Regions from separate parts of the Tissierella carlieri genome, predicted to be linked through region 3. Evidence: riboswitches for the same ligand, from Rfam matches in the RefSeq annotation. Region 3 holds a riboswitch; each other region holds the start of a gene.
What was found. A riboswitch is a leader RNA that binds a small molecule or an ion and turns the genes downstream of it on or off. The one in region 3 is predicted to bind cobalamin.
Positions count from the first base shown of each region.

Region 1 (4,713 bases), on a different contig from region 3:
TTCATTCCTAAATAAGATAGTATTAAACTTTTCGTGAATTCTAACAAGCCAAGGTTTTGTTAAAAAGGCTTCGTCTAGTAGTTTATCTTCACGAAAAATCTTTTGTGTTTCACCTTCTCCAATGATGCTGCCTTTGCTAAGTATATAAATATAATCACAAATGTCATAGATTAAATCCATATCATGACTAGATATTATAATGGTTTTATCATTACTTATTTCATTGATTATCTCTTTCATTTGTTTAGTCATATAAGGATCAAGTCCAGATGTAGGCTCATCTAATAAGAGAATGTTAGATTCCATGACCAAAACTCCAGCAATAGCAATTCTTTTCTTCTGACCATAGCTTAAAAAATGCAGGGGTTTGTCCACCAAATCAAGACCGCCAACTTGTTCCAATGCATTAGCTACTTTTTTCCTTATTATATCTTCACTAACACCAATATTTCTCAATGAAAAAGCTATATCATCAAATACGTTGGAGTAAAATAATTGTTGGTCGGGATTTTGAAATACAATGTTGACTTGCTTTCTATATTCCTTTAAATAAGCCTTATTATACTTTATAGGAGTATCATTATATATTATTGAACCTTTACTTGGCTTTAAAATTCCCATTATATTTAGGAACAAGGTTGACTTTCCAGAACCATTAGCTCCAATAACACCTATTACTTTTCCCTTTGATGTATCTATATTTATATCATTTAATGCCTTCGTTCCATCTTCATATTTATAGTATAAATTGTTTATTTTTAACATTTAATCACCTAATTTAAATTCTCCGCTATATAACTTACATTCCAAGGATATATTCATCTCATTATGTCTTATAAATACTCTGGTAAAAAGGTTTCTAATAAGTAATGCTATAGATCTTAATGAATTTCTCTTGTTTTCGTAACCAAATTTCATAGCTTGGGCTAAATGAATATTGTTCGCTTCTTCAATGAAAATAAATATACTCCTATAAATAAGTACCATTAATTCTATAAACAGCTTAGGTACCTTTAATTTCTTTAAAACCCTAATGATATCAATCATCGGAGTGGTTAATATCAGAAAATATACTGATGTTAAAGATGATAATACTGTTGTAAACAGTTTTATTCCTTTAGACATAGACTCCATAGTTATACCAATACAGATATTCATAATCTTGAAATAGTAAAGATAAAAATCACCATTTACTGAAATCATTATAGTAATTATACTAATGAATAGAAATGATACAGGTAATAAAAGCATCTTAAAATAGGTTCTAAAGGGAACTTTAGCTATTCCAATAACTAATATGATCATAAGAATAGTAATCAATAAATCAAGATAATAACTATTGATTAATCTTGACAATACTATGCCTCCACAGGAAAGAAGAATCTTTACCTGTGGAGGATAATTTCTTAATTTGTTAGTATATGCATATTTATCTATCAGCAACAATTTTGCGTCTTTCCTTTAATACACCAAGGATATACCCTATAAGACCTGCTCCTATAGCTACTTGAAGAGAAAATAATAAACTCTCTATTTCACCACTTGGTGGTTCCCAGAATGATTCAAACCATGGTTCATAATCTGGATTTATTTCCTGGATAACTCCTTCAGCCTCTCCATCTGCTCCGCCAAATTCAGAATCTCTTTTAATAATTAATGGAGTAATTACGATTACAATTATCAAAAATAAAAGAATAATATTTTGCTTAAATAGACTCTTCAAGTTTAATCACTCCTTCTTTTCTATATTCTTGAATAAGATTAAATACCATTACAGTTATAATTCCCTCAACAATTGCTAGCGGTATTTGTGTAACTGCAAATACAGATAGAAACTTTGTAAGAGATGCGGCAACTCCTCCTGTGGCATCTGGGAATGCTAAAGAAAGCTGAATTGATGTAATTACATAAGTAGCTAAATCTCCTAATGCTGCCGCTAAGAAGACTGTCAGGCTTTTATTTTTCCCTTCTTTACCCATTTTATATATACCATAGGAAACAAGTGGACCTACTACAGCCATGGAAAAGGAATTAGCTCCTAATGTAGTAATCCCACCATGGGCTAATAATAAGGCTTGGAATAACAATACTATAGTCCCTATAACAGTCATAGTTGTTGGTCCAAATAGTATTGCACCTAATCCTACTCCCGTTGGATGAGAGCAAGATCCAGTAACAGATGGAATCTTAAGGGCAGATAAAACAAATGCAAATCCTCCTACTAATCCTAGAATCATTTTATGATCCTGTCCTTCTTTCAAACCTTTTCCTACCTTTCTAAATCCTATGACTAAAAATGGTAAAGTTAATATTGACCAAATAATTGCCCATTTAATAGGTAGGAAACCTTCCATAATATGCATTGCTTGTGCAAGCTGTGGAGTTATAATTAAAGTCAATAATATACCCCACATTAATAATTTCTTTTTCATAAAATCACCTCACATTTATTTTTAAAGGAATACTCCTTTATATCTAAACTAGGTGACCTAAAAGGAAAATAAAAATCCCTAACCTGAAGCAGATTAGGGATGGAACTTATACTAATATTAACTATATAATAGTACAATTATAAGTTTTTCCTTCCCTCCGAAGGTCACTTCAATACTATTAGGCAGGTCTCCTGACTTGTGACTCATTTTACTCTCAGCACCTTCCCAGATTTCTCCAGTGGTATAAGCTGATTCTATCATCACTTACAGTAGCGGGGGCTGTATGGGATTTTCACCCATTTCCCTATTATTCTTATAGAACCTAATGTACTATATTCAATTTTCATTCTAATGCTATCATAAAATAATATTTAATACAAGATATTTTTGCAACTAAAAGATATAATATTATACCAAAGGTTGTTATGTCCATCTTTTACTTAGCTAACTAATTGGATCACAATATGGATTATTAATAATAATACTTCACTACGATACATAATTTCTATAGTGTTTTTTATATCTATTTTTCTAATTTCCTCAACCTTATCACCTATTGTAGGTTTCTCTACAAGCTTTCCATGATAATAATTATTTCCACCTAATTGAATATCTAGAAGCCCTGCAACAGCACCCTCTGGATATGCACAATTTGGACTCTTATGATTTTTTTTATCCCTGATCATTATCTTAAAACCATTTTTTATATGAAATCTCCCTAATGAACCTAAGCACATAAGAATTCCTGTAATTCTTGATGGAATATAATTAAATATATCGTCTACCTTTGCAGGAAAATATCCTAGATCAATATATTTATCATTCATATAACCTAACATAGAATCCATAGTATTGATAAATTTATATGCTAGTCCTCCAGATGCTCCAAATAGGATTATATAAAATAGTGGAGCAATGACCCCATCAGATGTATTCTCTGCCACAGTTTCTACTGTTGCCCTTATAATTTCCTGTTCTGAAAGATTTTTAGTTTCCCTTCCAACAATATAAGAAAGTCTTATCCTAGCTTCTTCTATACCTATGTCTAGAGCTTTTGATACCTTCATGGCTTCATAATGCAGACATCTTGCAGCTATACATGTATAGATTAAGTAAGTATTCACTATAATATAAAGAACTTTATATTCTTTTATAAGCTTTAATAACAAATATGGCGTAATAAAGCCAAGTGAAATATTAATTATAACAATAATAAATCCAGCAAACTTAAGTCCTTTTTTTGATCTAGCAATTTTTCTTGCTAATTTTTCTTCAAAAGCAATCATTCTTCCCATAAGTTTCACAGGATGAGGAAAACTATAGGGATCCCCTATAATAAAATCTATTATAACTGCAAGTATTATACTAATTAGCATACTTGATTATCCAATCCCATTATTTTATAAATATAATCCATATCCATATTTTCACGAAGTATTATTGCTAATTTGTTTAATTCTCTTTCCAATTCTTCTTCTGTTTGTGGATTTGTATTACATTCCTTGTCATAGTCTATTAAACTATCTTCATCTACTAATTCTAAATGTGCAAAAGGTATTGTTCCTACAACTGGTATATTTAATATTTCTTCAATCATTTTAATTCCTGGATCTAATAAAGTTTTATCTCCTCTAAATTTATTGATTATGAGCCCTTTTATTCTTTTTCTTTCATGTTCTTCTAACAGCATTACAGTACCATAAAGAGAAGCAAATACTCCTCCCCTATCTATATCTGCTACTAAAAGTACTGGAGCATCTGCCATTTCAGCCATTCCCATATTGACTATATCATTTTGTTTCAAGTTTATTTCTGCTGGACTTCCTGCACCTTCTATAACTACGATATCATTTTCTTTCTCTATCTCTTTATATATGTCTAATATCATTGGTCTAAGAGTATTTTTATACTTGAAGTATTCCACTGCTTCCATATCCTCTTTATCTTCACCTCTTATAACAACCATAGAACCTTTATCTGACTTCGGTATAAGTAAGATTGGATTCATATTTGGATGTGGTTTAAGTCCCGCAGCTATTGCTTGCAAAGTTTGAGCTGTACTTATCTTATATCCTTCACTAGTAGTATAATATTTTGAGGACATGTTCTGAGATTTAAATGGGTATACCTTATATCCATCTTCTTTAAATATTCTACATAATCCTGTACACATAAGACTCTTACCTGCTGAAGATGTGGTGCCTTGTATCATGATATTTGTCATATTATTTTCCCCCTATTTGTATTTTTCCATTTCTTCTTCTAAATTATCTACTTTATA
Region 1 covers NZ_JAHLOH010000033.1:37,264-41,976, forward strand. Annotated here, with positions in the region: gene KQI38_RS10360 (energy-coupling factor ABC transporter ATP-binding protein) at 1-765, opposite strand, end outside; gene cbiQ (cobalt ECF transporter T component CbiQ) at 766-1,446, opposite strand; gene KQI38_RS10370 (energy-coupling factor ABC transporter substrate-binding protein) at 1,430-1,723, opposite strand; gene KQI38_RS10375 (energy-coupling factor ABC transporter permease) at 1,707-2,432, opposite strand; cobalamin riboswitch at 2,597-2,773, opposite strand; gene cbiB (adenosylcobinamide-phosphate synthase CbiB) at 2,873-3,808, opposite strand; gene KQI38_RS10385 (cobyric acid synthase) at 3,802-4,656, opposite strand; gene KQI38_RS10390 (sugar phosphate isomerase/epimerase family protein) at 4,669-4,713, opposite strand, start outside.
Region 1: another riboswitch for cobalamin. It lies ahead of KQI38_RS10375 (energy-coupling factor ABC transporter permease); the one in region 3 lies ahead of KQI38_RS16570 (ABC transporter substrate-binding protein).

Region 2 (4,713 bases), on a different contig from region 3:
AGACCAGATTAATCGGGCCTAATTGTCCTGGGATTATAACACCTGATGAGTGTAAGATTGGTATTATGCCTGGATATATACACAGGAAAGGAAGAATAGGAGTTGTATCTCGTTCCGGTACTTTGACATATGAAGCAGTTCATCAACTATCACAAAAGGGAATAGGACAATCAACAGCCATAGGAATTGGAGGAGATCCTGTGAATGGAACAGATTTTGTCGATGTATTAAAGGCTTTTAACGAGGATGAAGACACCGATGCTGTAATTATGATTGGCGAAATTGGAGGAAATGCAGAAGAAAAGGCAGCTTTGTGGATTAAAGAAAACATGAAGAAACCAGTAGTGGGTTTTATAAGTGGAAAGACAGCTCCTAAGGGAAAAAGAATGGGACATGCAGGAGCGATTATCTCGTCAGGCCAAGGAACAGCAGAAGAAAAAATAAGGACAATGAATGACAGCGGAATATATATGTCACAATCTCCTACAGCTATAGCTGCTACTTTAGTTAAGGCATTAAAGGATAATAATCTCTGGAGAGAAGAATATAAGGGATAACATTAGAGAGGTATAATCATGGGCGAAATTGTGGGAAAAAAACATAAAAAAGTAAAGTTTCTTGGAATGAGAGTCGTTAAAACAGTTATAGCGGTGTATATATGTTTTCTAATAAGCTTTTTTAGAAATGGACTTCCTTTCTATTCAGCAATAGCCGCAATCCTATGTATGCAAAATGATCATGCTAATAGCTTAGAGGTTGGGAAAGGCAGGATGATAGGCACTTTTATCGGAGGAATATATGGATTTCTAGCTATAATATTAATTAATTTTGTCAATGTTGAGTTATTTAGTTATATTCATCATTTGATTTTGAGCTTATTTTTGATTCCAATTATATATACAAATGTATTTTTGAAGTCCAATAGTTCTACCTATATTAGTTGTGTAGTTTTTTTTAGTATAACTATTTCTCATGGAGGAGATATAGCACCGATGTATTTTGCGTTAAATAGAGTAATCGATACATTAATTGGAATAGCAGTCTCACTCATTATAAATATGATAATGTAAAATTAAATTTTTTCAGATGTTATTTATTTGAGAAAGGTAAACTGTAAAATTAAATTAGGCTTTGTAAAGTTAAATTAGACCTATCGATCTGTAAGACTAAGTGAGTCTGCAAGAAAAAATAGGTCTATTTTATTTTTATAATTAGATAGATAGAGAAGTTTAATAGTTAATACTCTAAATCTATTGTTTAAATCCAAAATATGGTATATAATGGAATAAATCTGAATATTAATTACTTAGGTTCTTTATATAATAATGATTAAAAGACAATCATGTGCAAATCATGAACGGTCCGGCCACTGTAAATGGAGAGCGATCTTTTAATATACCACTGGAAATATTTCTGGGAAGGTAAAAGAGAGTAACGACCCATAAGTCAGGAGAACTGCCTAAGTGATATTTTTCATTAGCCTTCCAGGATTGAGGCAAGATGTAATAAGTATGTGTATTTGTATATAATTATACTTAGATAAAATGTCTTAATCTCTAAAGGTTAGGACATTTTTATTATTTTAGGGGGGAGCTGATCTACACACATGAATGATAAAAATTTAAACTTAAAGCTTACAGAGAGGGAAAAGAATCTTATAGAACTAATAAGAAATACAGAATTTGGAGAAATAAAAATTATAATCCAAAATAGTGAACCCATAAGGGTTGAGGAGTTAAAAAGATCGATAAAACTATAGAATATGCTGACCAGAAAACTGGAGGCACTACTTGATTAACAAAGGTAGTGTTTTTTTATTTTTGTAGAGATTTAACTGAAAAATTCCAATACACGTTATATTAACCTAGTATGGAGGTGGTAAGATGAATAGAAATATCATGAAAAAATTAATTCTTTTTATCATTTTAATTACATTAGTGATTCCTTTAACAGGATGCTTTTCTGATAAGGCTGAGGGAGCAGGCAGTAACGGAGATTTAGAAATAGATTATCTTGTAGAGAAAAAAGAAGATAAAGAAAATTTAAAAGCAACTTCTTTACTTGCACAGATGAGAGAAAAACTATCATCAAAAAATGAGGTCGAAACTGAAATTCAAATAGAGGAAGAAGATATAGTTCAGCAGGATAAAAAAGAACTGTCATTTTGGGAGAAGTTAAGACTAAAGAATTCAGAGAGAGGAAAAGATGAAGAATTAGACCTTGTATCAAAAATAAAGGAAGAAGAAAAAGACAATGTTGAAATAAAGCCAACAGAAAACAAGAAAAAAGACAGCTTTCTTGAGCAAAATATAAAGGCGAAAGAAGACAAAAAGGAAGAAGAAAAGAAAAAAGAAGAAAATAATACTAAGGATAACGAGAGTAAAGAGAAAAAGGAAGAAAACAAAGAGCCAGAGGAACAGAAACCAAAGGAAAATACAGTAACCCTTACTATACGTTGTGATACTGCTGTAAATAAAGAGATGCATAAAGACCCTAAATTTAAAGGAATAGTACCGGAAAGCGGAGTTATATTATCTACAACTACATTTAAAATAAAAGAAGGAGATACTGTATTAAATGTATTAGAAACCGCAAGAGATAAATACAAAATACAGATGGCATATAGAGGAAATAAAGAATCAGCATACATAGAAGGGATAAATAATCTTTACGAATTTGACGGTGGACGCTGGAGCGGATGGATGTATTGTGTAAACGGCTGGTATCCTAACTATGGAGCTGGAGTGTATGTATTGCAGTCAGGAGATGTAATAGAGTGGAACTATACCTGTGATTTAGGAAAGGATCTAGGGCAGGAATGGCTGGGAAATTAGATAAGAGGAGAATATAATGTCTTTTATTGAATTGAGAAATATAAAGAAGGAATTTAAAATAGGAGAAAATATTGTAAAAGCTCTTGATGGAATCAATTTGTCTGTTGAAAGAAAAGAATTTATCAGCATCACCGGACGTTCAGGTTCAGGAAAGTCCACCTTGTTAAATATTTTAGCTGGATTGGAAAAGTCAACAGATGGAGAAATTGTAATTGAGGGAGAGCATATTGAAAAGATGGGAGAGGGGCAGAGAATAAGATTTAGGCGCAAAAATATAGGATTTATATTTCAGTCATATAATCTATTGCCTCAATATACTGCCTTGGAGAATGTAGCTCTTCCTCTGGCATTAAAAGGAATTGAACCAAAAGAAAGAATTGAAAAGGCTAAAGAAATAATGAAACAGGTGGGAATAGAAAGCCATGAGAATCATAAGCCCAGTGAGATGTCAGGAGGGCAGCAGCAAAGAGTTGGGATTGCCAGAGCATTGATAACAGGTCCAGCTATTGTACTTGCAGACGAGCCTACAGGTAATTTAGATACTAAAACAAGTATAGAAGTAATGGAATTATTAATTAATCTTTTTAAGGAAAAGGGGACTACCTTCTTGCTAGTTTCCCATGATGAAGTAGCTAAAAATTATACGGAAAGAACTATTAATCTACTAGATGGCAAAATAGTAGACATTGAATAAATATTTAGGGGGACAATGTTAATATGAAAAAAAGAAAAATATCCATTCTTTGTCTTGTACTAGTGATTTTGATAATAGCAGTTAAGCCTAATGTTATTTGGGCAGAACCAACTACACAACCTGCTGTCAATCAAGATAAGGTGGAAGGGGCGGATAAGAAGGCGATAGTAATTGCAGATACAGGTGCATTAGCCGTCTCCGGTAAACCGGGAGAAACAGTTACCATAGAGCTTCCTTTAGCTGTAAACAGAGAATATCTACCGACAAGAAAGTATGTACTTAGAAATATTACCGTAGAACCGGTTATACCTGTAAAGCAAGAGGATATGAAAAAATGGCCCTTCGAAATAAATCAGGCAAGCTATGTAAAAAAAATGGAAGATATGACCTATGGAAGTATGGCAGATATATTTTATAGCTTTAAAATATCTGAAACAGCAAATAAAGGACTTTATCCTATTTCATTTTTAATAAATGCAACAGTATGGAGATTAGATGATATAAACGGGACCAATATAAAGGAAGATGTAGAATTCCAGATTGTGACTTATGTAAATGTATTGGAAGATGGAAGTCAGTCCCAAAAAATTAATGAATTAGGAGCCCTGTCAATAGCATCAGTTGATGAGGACGGAGCCATAATACCTGCACCCTCGGGAAATGCAGGACAGAGAGTAAAGCTTAGACTTCCCGTCATAAATAATGGAGGGAACCTATCAAATATCAGTGTAACTCCGGTTATATCTACGTCATTGGATGAATGGCCCTTTGTAGTAGAAGCGGTAAACTATGGAAAGAATCTGCCGGATATGAAGCATGGAGAAATAGCCTTCCTAGAATACGATTTTAAAATATCCCCTAATATTTCCGAGGGAGCGAAACCAATTAATTTCAGAGCAACATATAAAGAAAATGATGTATATATGGAAAGCTTATTTTCTGCATATATCAATGTGGCAAAGGGGAAGCCAGAGATAAAGGAACTCCCCGATTCAGTGCCTAAATTAATAGTTACAGGCTATAGTACGGAACCGGAAATAATATATGCAGAGGATGAATTTCAGTTGATTTTAAACTTACAAAATACTTCTTACAATTCAACTATAAAAAATGCAGGTATTGTATTGACATTAGAAGAAAATAGTATCATGCCTGCAAAAGGAGAAAGTGATACCAAATATATAA
Region 2 covers NZ_JAHLOH010000033.1:89,183-93,895, reverse strand. Annotated here, with positions in the region: gene sucD (succinate--CoA ligase subunit alpha) at 1-557, shown strand, start outside; gene KQI38_RS10565 (FUSC family protein) at 576-1,070, shown strand; cobalamin riboswitch at 1,292-1,477, shown strand; gene KQI38_RS10560 (DUF2292 domain-containing protein) at 1,607-1,759, shown strand; gene KQI38_RS10555 (DUF4430 domain-containing protein) at 1,884-2,834, shown strand; gene KQI38_RS10550 (ABC transporter ATP-binding protein) at 2,851-3,528, shown strand; gene KQI38_RS10545 (COG1361 family protein) at 3,552-4,713, shown strand, end outside.
Region 2: another riboswitch for cobalamin. It lies ahead of KQI38_RS10560 (DUF2292 domain-containing protein); the one in region 3 lies ahead of KQI38_RS16570 (ABC transporter substrate-binding protein).

Region 3 (4,713 bases):
TATGAGTCTTTTGTCAAAAGTGAAATAAAAGAAACTGATGCTTTGACAGCAGAAATGGTCAAGGTAGTGGAAAATACTTTTCGAGATATTAATATAGCATTTGCCAATGAGGTCCTAACAATTTGTGAAGAAGCCAAAGCTGATCCATGGAAAGTCATTGAGTTAGCAAATATGCATCCAAGGGTTAATATTCATAGACCAGGACCTGGTGTTGGAGGATATTGTATTCCAGTTGTTCCATGGTTTTTAGCACAATTGGCTCCCAATGAAGCTAAAATTATCAAAGAGTCTAGAGCAAGAAATGATTATATGCCAATTAAAGTAGCCAACGACATAAAAAAGATAATGGACAAGAATAATCTAAGTAAAGTTTTATTATTAGGGACAACCTATGCAGGTAATGTGAAGGAAACAAGATTTAGTCCTATATTAGATATTATAAAAGAATTGGAATCATTAAATATCAATTATTCAGCTTATGATCCTATTTCAAGAGATAAATTAGAAAATCAAGAAAATGATTTTACTAAAGCAATATCAGGTGCTGAATTAGTAGTTTTCTTAGTAGGACATGATATATTTAAAGAAATCACTGCTGAAGAATTAAAAAAATATGGAGTATTGGAAATCTTTGATTGTACAGGGCAAATATACTTACAGCATTTGGATCAGAAAGAAATAAAAGTTCATGTATTGGGGAAATTGGATATATAAATATAATGAAATAGTGAAATTAATAGGATAAATAGAAATATTAAGGGAAGTAGTTTTAGTATAATGAATATAAGACACAAGAGAGCAATTATGCTCCACTTGTGTCTTATATATTTTCTCAAGCCTTAAAAGTCAATTTATTAAACAACTCTATATCCTTATTTGGCAATCCCATAAATATTATCTTAATCAAATTATGTACATTTTATTTTACCTTAATGAGTACCTTCTACTACCTCTATATCCATAGATTCAAAGATTTCTTTAATTTCATCTTTTCTATCAGCCTTGCATTTAACAGCACAAGCCCCTAGATGTACTCTATCTACTCCAGAATCTTTCAGTCTCTCTGCAATAGTAATTATATTTTCTTTAGAATCCATAGAACATATATTGCATGAGAATAGAGATATAAGTTCAGTTTCTATATTCTTGTATTGAGAAAAATGTTTTTCCTTGTTATTGTATGTTCGAAAACATCCCATAGTAGAACACTTACCATTTATTTTTTCACATATTCCAATTGCGATTTTCATATTTACTCTCCTAACTGTTTTATCTAATAATTTGTTCCTGTCATATTACTATAAAGATTATATAATGTCAATGAAGAAAAAAGTAATAGGGGATATTTATTAGCAAAATAATAACAAATACATTTGCTTATACTTGTTTAATAATTATTTATATAGTATAATTGGTGATGAAAATTGAATATGGAATAAATAGGTTTATAGAATTAGAATTCTATAAGTAATAGGGAAGCAAAGTGAAAATCTTGCACGGTCCCGCCGCTGTAAAAGAAGAGTCTTTTCTAAATGTCACTGGGAAACTGGGAAGACAGAAAAGATGATGAGGCTTAAGTCAGAATACCTTCCTATTTATTAGCAAAAGTAACTCTACGGTGGATGGAGAAAGCTAGTATATTATGTTAAATTGTTTTATTTCGCTATCCTTCTGATTATTTTCAGGAGGTTTTTTGATAGAACTTACTTCAAGATTTATCACATACAGGATTTTTATTTAACAGGCTTAGAAACTTCAACAATCGTAGGGAGCTATGAGGGTTGAAGTTTTTTATTTATAAAAAAGGAAAGGATGAAAAGTGTGAAGGATTATAAAAGAGTATTGTGGATAATGATTTTAGCTATAATGATATCCAGTGTTTCAGGCTGCACTAAAACTACCAGTGTGGGAGGATTAAGCAATACGAAAAATGTAGAGAAGGTAGAGAATAGTGAGTTATCAATAACTGTAGAAGGAGATATGTATCCTTTAAAAGTAAAAGACTTTCTTAAAAAAGAAACTATTTTAGAAAATAAACCAGAAAAGGTAGCTGTTTTATCTGGTACCCCTTTAAATATCTGGTATGATTTAGGTGGAAAATCTGTATGTACATCTGATGTATCAGATAATGTAAAACTTATACCTGAATACGAAGAAGAAATACGAAGCCTTCCAACAATAGGACCAGTATATTCTATAGATATGGAATCTGTAATACCTCATAAACCAGATTTGATTATAGCCCAAGTTGGAACTCAGTCAACACAAGCAAAGAAATTGAGAGAAATGGGTTTCAATGTAATTACTACTCATATAAGAGGATATGATGATGTGGTATCAACTTATAAAGCTTTTGGAAAAATACTTGAAAGGGAAGAGTTAGCTGAAACAAAGATAAAAGAGCTGGAAAAGCATAAAGAGGAAATCATATCTAAATTACCGGAGGAGAATAAATCTGTAGTCATATTATACATAACATCTAAAACCCTTGCTGTTAAGCTTGATAACAGTATAGCTGGGGATATATCTAAAATACTGAGACTTAAAAATATTGCTTCTGATTTACCACCTGATACTATAGGATCAGAAACTACTCCATTAGATATAGAGTATATAGTAGACAAGAATCCAGATTATATTTTGGTTACAAGTATGATTTCCAGCAATGAGGAGGCTGTAAAAGCTATAGAAGAAGAATTTGCAACAAATCCAGTATGGAATGGAGTAAAAGCTATTCAAGAGGGTCGTGTTATTCATCTTCCACAAGAATATTTTTTATATAATGCAGGACCTTATTATCATCAAGCTATAGAATATATGGCTAGAAGTATATATCCAGAAGTATATGGAGAGGTGAATAAACAGGATGAAAAATGATATTTCCCTTAAAGACAATACAGGTTATAAAGTAGCTATTATTGCTATTCTAGTAATACTTTTTTTTGTAGCTTTTATATTGGGAAATACTAAAGGGACTCTTGAGGTAGGGGCAAGGCGTATATTTGAGGTTATTATGACGGACGATGGAAGTTCAGAAAGAATGGTAATTTGGAATATCAGATTACCAAGGATGATACTAGCAGCTTTAGTTGGTGCAAATCTTGCTCTGTCAGGTGCTATTTTGCAAGGAGTAATGAAAAATCCCTTAGCCGATCCAAGTATTATTGGTATAAGCAGTGGTGCAGGGCTCTTTGGAATTGCTGTATTAGTTATTTTACCCCAGCACATAGGACTAGTACCAATTGCTGCTTTTGTAGGAGCCATGGCTGCGGCATTTATAATATATATTTTATCTTGGAAAGGTGGAATACAGACAACAAGGATAATATTAGCAGGAGTAGCTGTATCTGCTTTGTTTGGAGCTGGTATTTCGGGCATATTGGTCTTTTATAGTGATCGTGTCCATGGGGCTCTTACTTTCATGAATGGCAGCCTTTCTTCAAGAAGCTGGCCAGAGGTACAGACAATCTTACCTTATACCATAATAGGAGTCATTTTAGTAAATATATTTGCAGAAAAACTTAATATTTTAATACTAGGCGATGATGTTGCAAGGGGGCTTGGGTTAAATGTAGAAGCTACGAGACTTGGATTTACAGCTTTGGCAGCTTTTCTCGCAGCAAGTGCGGTAAGCGTGGTAGGGCTTTTAGGCTTTGTAGGTCTTATAGTTCCTCACAGCATAAGGCTAATAATGGGAAACGATTATAACTATATGTTTCCTGCGACAGCTTTATTGGGTTCTGTGCTTTTAATGTTTAGTGATACCTTTGCAAGAACCTTTCTAAGTCCTACAGAGATACCAGTAGGTATTGTGATGGCAGTATTAGGAGCACCATTCTTTTTATTCTTGCTGAGAAGGGAGTAAATAGATGAATGAGAATATTATATTAGCGATTGAAGATTTAAGCATAAGCTATAAAAATAAAGATGTTTTAAAAGGAATAGATTTAAGGATAGAAAAAGGGAAGGTTTATTCTATTATTGGACCAAATGGATGTGGAAAAACTACCTTGATTCGTACTATGAGCAGAAGTATAAAGCCTAGACAGGGGAAGGTTCTTTTACATGGGAACAATATATTCGAGATGAAAAATAAAAATGTAGCTAAGAAGATGGCTATATTGAATCAAAACAATAATACCATAAGCGATATAACAGTAAGAAAATTAGTACAATATGGTCGGTATGCCCATAAAGATTGGTGGAAAGGCATAGATGATGAGGATGATAAAATAGTTGAATGGGCTATGGAAAAAACAGGAGTAACAGATCTTCAAAATAGAAGAATAGACACCCTTTCAGGTGGGGAAAAACAAAGAGTTTGGATAGCAATGTCCATTGCACAAAAGCCAGAAATCTTACTACTAGATGAACCTACAACTTATCTTGATATATGTCATCAATTAGAAATAATGGATCTCGTATCTAGACTAAACAAAGAAGAGGGAATAACCATAGTTATGGTATTACATGATATAAATCATGCAGCTAGATATTCAGATAAACTTATTGTAATCAACAATCAAAAAATATACAGTCAAGGTGATCCTTGGACCATATTAGAATCTGAAGTGCTTGAAGAAGTTTTTAAAGTTAAAGCTGAAATCACGATGGATACGGATACAATGAAGCCAATATTTTATGCGAAGAAAGTTGTTTAGAATATATTAGGAGGTTATTGAGGTGAAAATTACATTTATAACTGTGTCAACT
Region 3 covers NZ_JAHLOH010000047.1:11,995-16,707, forward strand. Annotated here, with positions in the region: gene KQI38_RS16560 (nucleotide sugar dehydrogenase) at 1-714, shown strand, start outside; gene KQI38_RS16565 (CGGC domain-containing protein) at 930-1,250, opposite strand; cobalamin riboswitch at 1,425-1,609, shown strand; gene KQI38_RS16570 (ABC transporter substrate-binding protein) at 1,822-2,877, shown strand; gene KQI38_RS16575 (FecCD family ABC transporter permease) at 2,867-3,865, shown strand; gene KQI38_RS16580 (ABC transporter ATP-binding protein) at 3,870-4,661, shown strand; gene bchH (magnesium chelatase subunit H) at 4,684-4,713, shown strand, end outside.

Region 4 (4,713 bases), on a different contig from region 3:
AGTGTTATCTACAGCTTCCTTCATAGTATTAGATACAGGTACACCCTCAATTTTCATATTCCCTTTACCCGGAGTAACTCCCCCGACTATATTTGTACCATATTCCAACATTTGCTTTGTATGATAAATGGCTGTATTTCCCGTTATTCCTTGCACTATTACTTTAGTAGATTTATCAACCCATATACTCATTATTTAGTCCACCTTTCTGTTAAATTAGTTCTAGTATTTTCTTAGCACCTTCGCCCATATTTTCTACTGCAAATATATTCAGATTAGAGTTTTTTATTATTTCCATACCTAAGTCAGCATTAGTTCCTTCCAATCTGATTACTAAAGGAATATTTAATTTCAGCTCTTTTGCCGCATTGACAATTCCTTTAGCTATAACATCACATTTCATTATTCCACCAAATATATTGACAAAAATTCCTTTGACCTTATCGTCTAATAATAGTATTTTAAACGCATTTGTTACGTTTTCTTCTGATGCTCCTCCTCCAACGTCAAGAAAATTAGCCGGTTCTCCCCCGTGAAGTTTTATTAAATCCATAGTAGCCATAGCTAAGCCCGCTCCATTTACCACGCATCCAATATTTCCATCTAATGATATATAAGACAGTCCATGCTTTGAAGCCTCTACTTCTTTCTCATCTTCTTCACTTAAATCCCTATAGCTAAGTATATCTTCATTTCTAAACAGGCCATTTTCATCAAAATTCATTTTTGCATCCAAAGCTATTAGTTTTTTTTCTTCTGTTAATACTAATGGGTTTATTTCTACCAGAACGCAGTCCTTTTCCACAAAAATACGATATAAGTTCATCATTAATCTTACTGCTTCGTTTATTATCTCAATAGGTAAATTAATGTCAAAACATATTCTTCTGGCTTGAAATTCTGTTAGTCCCGTCAAACAGTCAATCTTCTCTTTGTAAATCCTATCAGGATTTCTTAATGCTACCTCTTCAATTTCAGTTCCACCTTCTTCAGAAGCAATAAGAGTTATGCTTGATGTATCCCTATCTAATACAAATCCTAAATAGTATTCTTTATCAATATTACACCCTTCTTCTATTAATACAGCTTTAACTTCTTTTCCCTTTTTTCCTGTCTGATGTGTTACTAACTTTTTCCCCAATAGCTCTTTAGAATATTTCTTAACTTCATCTATCGATTTAGCTATCTTAACTCCTCCTGCTTTTCCTCTTCCACCAGCATGAATCTGAGCTTTTACAACTGCCACATCAGTACTTATTGTCCAAGAAGTTTTTTCCGCTTCTTTCGCATCATATATAACTCTGCCATTAGGGACTGGAATCCCATAATTCTTCAATAATTCTTTTGCCTGATATTCATGTATATTCATCTTTATCCCTCCAATTTATTTTCAAAAAAATAACTCAGCAAAAATTTGCTGAGTTATTACTATGGTTTTGCAAAATAAATATTACAAAACAAAAAAACCTTTCTGCAATAGAAAGGATATTATCAATAGAGTAGAATAAATATTTAATCTACCTTATAAATAACACCTTCTCATCCGCGTGAGTAATAAACAGCGTTTTTTTCATTGGCAGGTCTCCTGACTTAAGAATAACAAACCCTACACCTTCCCATACTTTAAGTACAGTGGCATCTGCAAGGTTCTATCTATCACAGTGGCGGGACCGTGTCGGATTTAAACCGAACTTCCCTTTTAAATAATCCTATATATAAGATTATACCAATGAATAAAATATTAAATTTTAAGTAGAATATATCATAGGCAATATAAATTGTCAAATTTAAGTCCTCTTATTTATTCCTAAATCTTCTCTTGATATAGAAAGATTCTATTGCATGCAATAGAATCTTTTTATATCTAAATATTATTTCTTTATATTATAAAATGTTTTTCTTCCTCTATAAATTGCTTCTTCACCTAGCATATCTTCTATTCTAAGTAATTGATTGTATTTTGCCACTCTATCCGTTCTTGAAGGAGCTCCTGTTTTAATTTGTCCTGCGTTCATTGCTACTGCTAAATCTGCTATAGTAGTATCTTCAGTCTCACCTGATCTATGAGATATAACTGCAGTATATCCATTTATCTTTGCCATTTCAATTGTATCTAATGTTTCAGTTAATGTACCTATTTGATTTAATTTAACCAATACTGAATTGGAAATTCCTAAGTCTATACCTTTGTTCAATCTCTCAGTATTTGTAACAAACAAATCGTCTCCCACTAATTGAATCTTCTTCCCTAATCTTTCTGTCAGCTGTTTCCATCCATCCCAATCATCTTCAGCTAAACCATCTTCTATGGAAATAATCGGATATTTGTTTACTAATTCCTCATAATAATTTATCATCTCATCTACAGTAAGAATTCTGCCCTCTCCAGCTAAATTATAAACCTTCTTTTCTTCATCATACATTTCTGTAGCCGCTACATCTAGTGCCAGCATTATTTCTTCCCCTGGTTTATACCCTGCCTTTTCTATAGCTTCTACTATAGTTTTTAATGCTTCTTCATTACTAGATAAATTTGGAGCAAATCCGCCTTCATCACCTACTGCTGTATTTAGACCTTTAGATTTAAGAACAGACTTTAGATTGTGGAATATTTCTGCACCCATTCTAAGAGCTTCTCTAAAGCTTTTTGCCCCTACAGGCATTACCATGAATTCTTGAATATCCACATTATTATCAGCATGCTCTCCACCATTTAGTATATTCATCATAGGAACCGGTAATGTTTTAGCATTAACTCCACCTACATATTGATATAAAGGCATTCCTAATTCATCTGCCGCTGCTCTGGCTACTGCTAGGGATACTCCAAGGATTGCATTGGCACCTAGTTTTCCTTTATTGGGTGTACCATCTAATTGAATCATCAATTTATCTATTGCAGTTTGCTCAAACACATCCATTCCTATTACTTCTTCTGCTATTATATTGTTAACATTATCTACGGCATTCATAACACCCTTGCCTAGAAATCTTCCTTTATCTCCGTCTCTTAACTCTACAGCTTCAAATGCACCTGTAGATGCTCCTGATGGAACTAGAGCTCTTCCAAAAGCACCATCTTCTGTCCATACTTCTACTTCAACTGTAGGATTGCCTCTTGAATCTAATACTTCTCTTGCATAAACATCTACTATTATACTCAAATTTAACTCCTCCTTTAGTTAATTCACAATTATCAATGCACAATGCACAATTGCTAAGGAATGTTTTGGGGTCTTTATGACCTTCATTCACCGCTTTCATAATTGTGAATTGTGAACTGTGAATTGTGCATTTATTTTACAAGTGATTTCCCCGTCATTTCTTCTGGTTTTTCTAACCCCATCAGTTCTAATATAGTTGGTGCTAAATCTGCCAGAATACCTTCTTGTAGTTCTACATCCTTATATCCCACAAGAATTAATGGTACCTTGTTACTTGTATGAGATGTTACAGGACTACCATCTTCATTTATTAGCATTTCTGCATTTCCATGGTCTGCTGTAATTAATGCCTTGCCCCTCTTCTCTATAAGGAGTTCTATTATTTCTCCTAAACAGCTATCTACCGTTTCTATAGCCTTTACTGTGGCAGATACTACTCCCGTATGACCTACCATATCTGGATTTGCAAAGTTTAATATGATTAAATCATATTTATCCATTCCTAATCTATTTAATACTTCATTCTTTACTTCTATGGCACTCATTTCTGGCTGCAAATCATAGGTTGCCACCTTTGGAGATGGAATCAATGCCCTATCTTCGTTTGCATAAGGTTCTTCTATACCTCCATTGAAGAAAAATGTTACATGGGCATATTTTTCAGTTTCAGCAATTCTAAGTTGGGATAATCCCTTATTGCTAATATACTCTCCCAAAGTGTTTCTAGGTGATTCATCCGTATAAGCCACTTCTACGTTTTCTATGGTTTTATCATATTCTGTCATGGTGACATAAAAGGTATTTACTTTTTTCTCTCTTTCAAATCCCTCAAAATTGTCATCTACAAAAGCTCTAGTAATTTGTCTAGCCCTATCTGGTCTAAAATTAAAGAATATAATTGAATCATTATTATCTATAGTTGTAACAGGTTCATCATTCTCTTTTATAATAGTTGGAATAATAAATTCATCTGTAATATCTTCATTATAGGATTTCTCTATGGCTGATATTGGATTATCATTTTCATTACCTTTGCCTAGAGTAAAAGCATCATAGGCTAGCTTCGTCCTATCCCATCTCTTATCTCTATCCATAGCATAGTATCTACCAGATATAGTCGCTATTTTTCCTACACCTATTTCCTCTATTTTGGTCATTAGATCTTTTATATCTTCTTTACCTGCAGTTGGTGATACATCTCTGCCATCTAATATTGCATGTATATAAACATTATTAAAATTCTGTTTTTTCATTAGTTTCAACAACGCATATAAATGTGTATTGTGACTATGAACTCCGCCTGATGATACTAATCCAATTAAATGAACTTTAGAATTATTCTTTCTAGAATTTTCTATTGCTTCTAAGAATTCTCCTTTTTCGAAGAAATCGCCATCTGCTACAGACTTAGATATCTTAGTTAAATCCTGATATATTATACGTCCTGATCCAATATTCAGATGGCCTACTTCCGAATTACCCATTTGTCCCTCTGGGAGACCAACTGCTGAGCCACTTGCTTCCAGAATAGTATTCGGATATTCTCTAA
Region 4 covers NZ_JAHLOH010000033.1:94,050-98,762, forward strand. Annotated here, with positions in the region: gene sucD (succinate--CoA ligase subunit alpha) at 1-192, opposite strand, end outside; gene sucC (ADP-forming succinate--CoA ligase subunit beta) at 212-1,369, opposite strand; cobalamin riboswitch at 1,559-1,746, opposite strand; gene eno (phosphopyruvate hydratase) at 1,872-3,164, opposite strand; gene gpmI (2,3-bisphosphoglycerate-independent phosphoglycerate mutase) at 3,296-4,713, opposite strand, start outside.
Region 4: another riboswitch for cobalamin. It lies ahead of sucC (ADP-forming succinate--CoA ligase subunit beta); the one in region 3 lies ahead of KQI38_RS16570 (ABC transporter substrate-binding protein).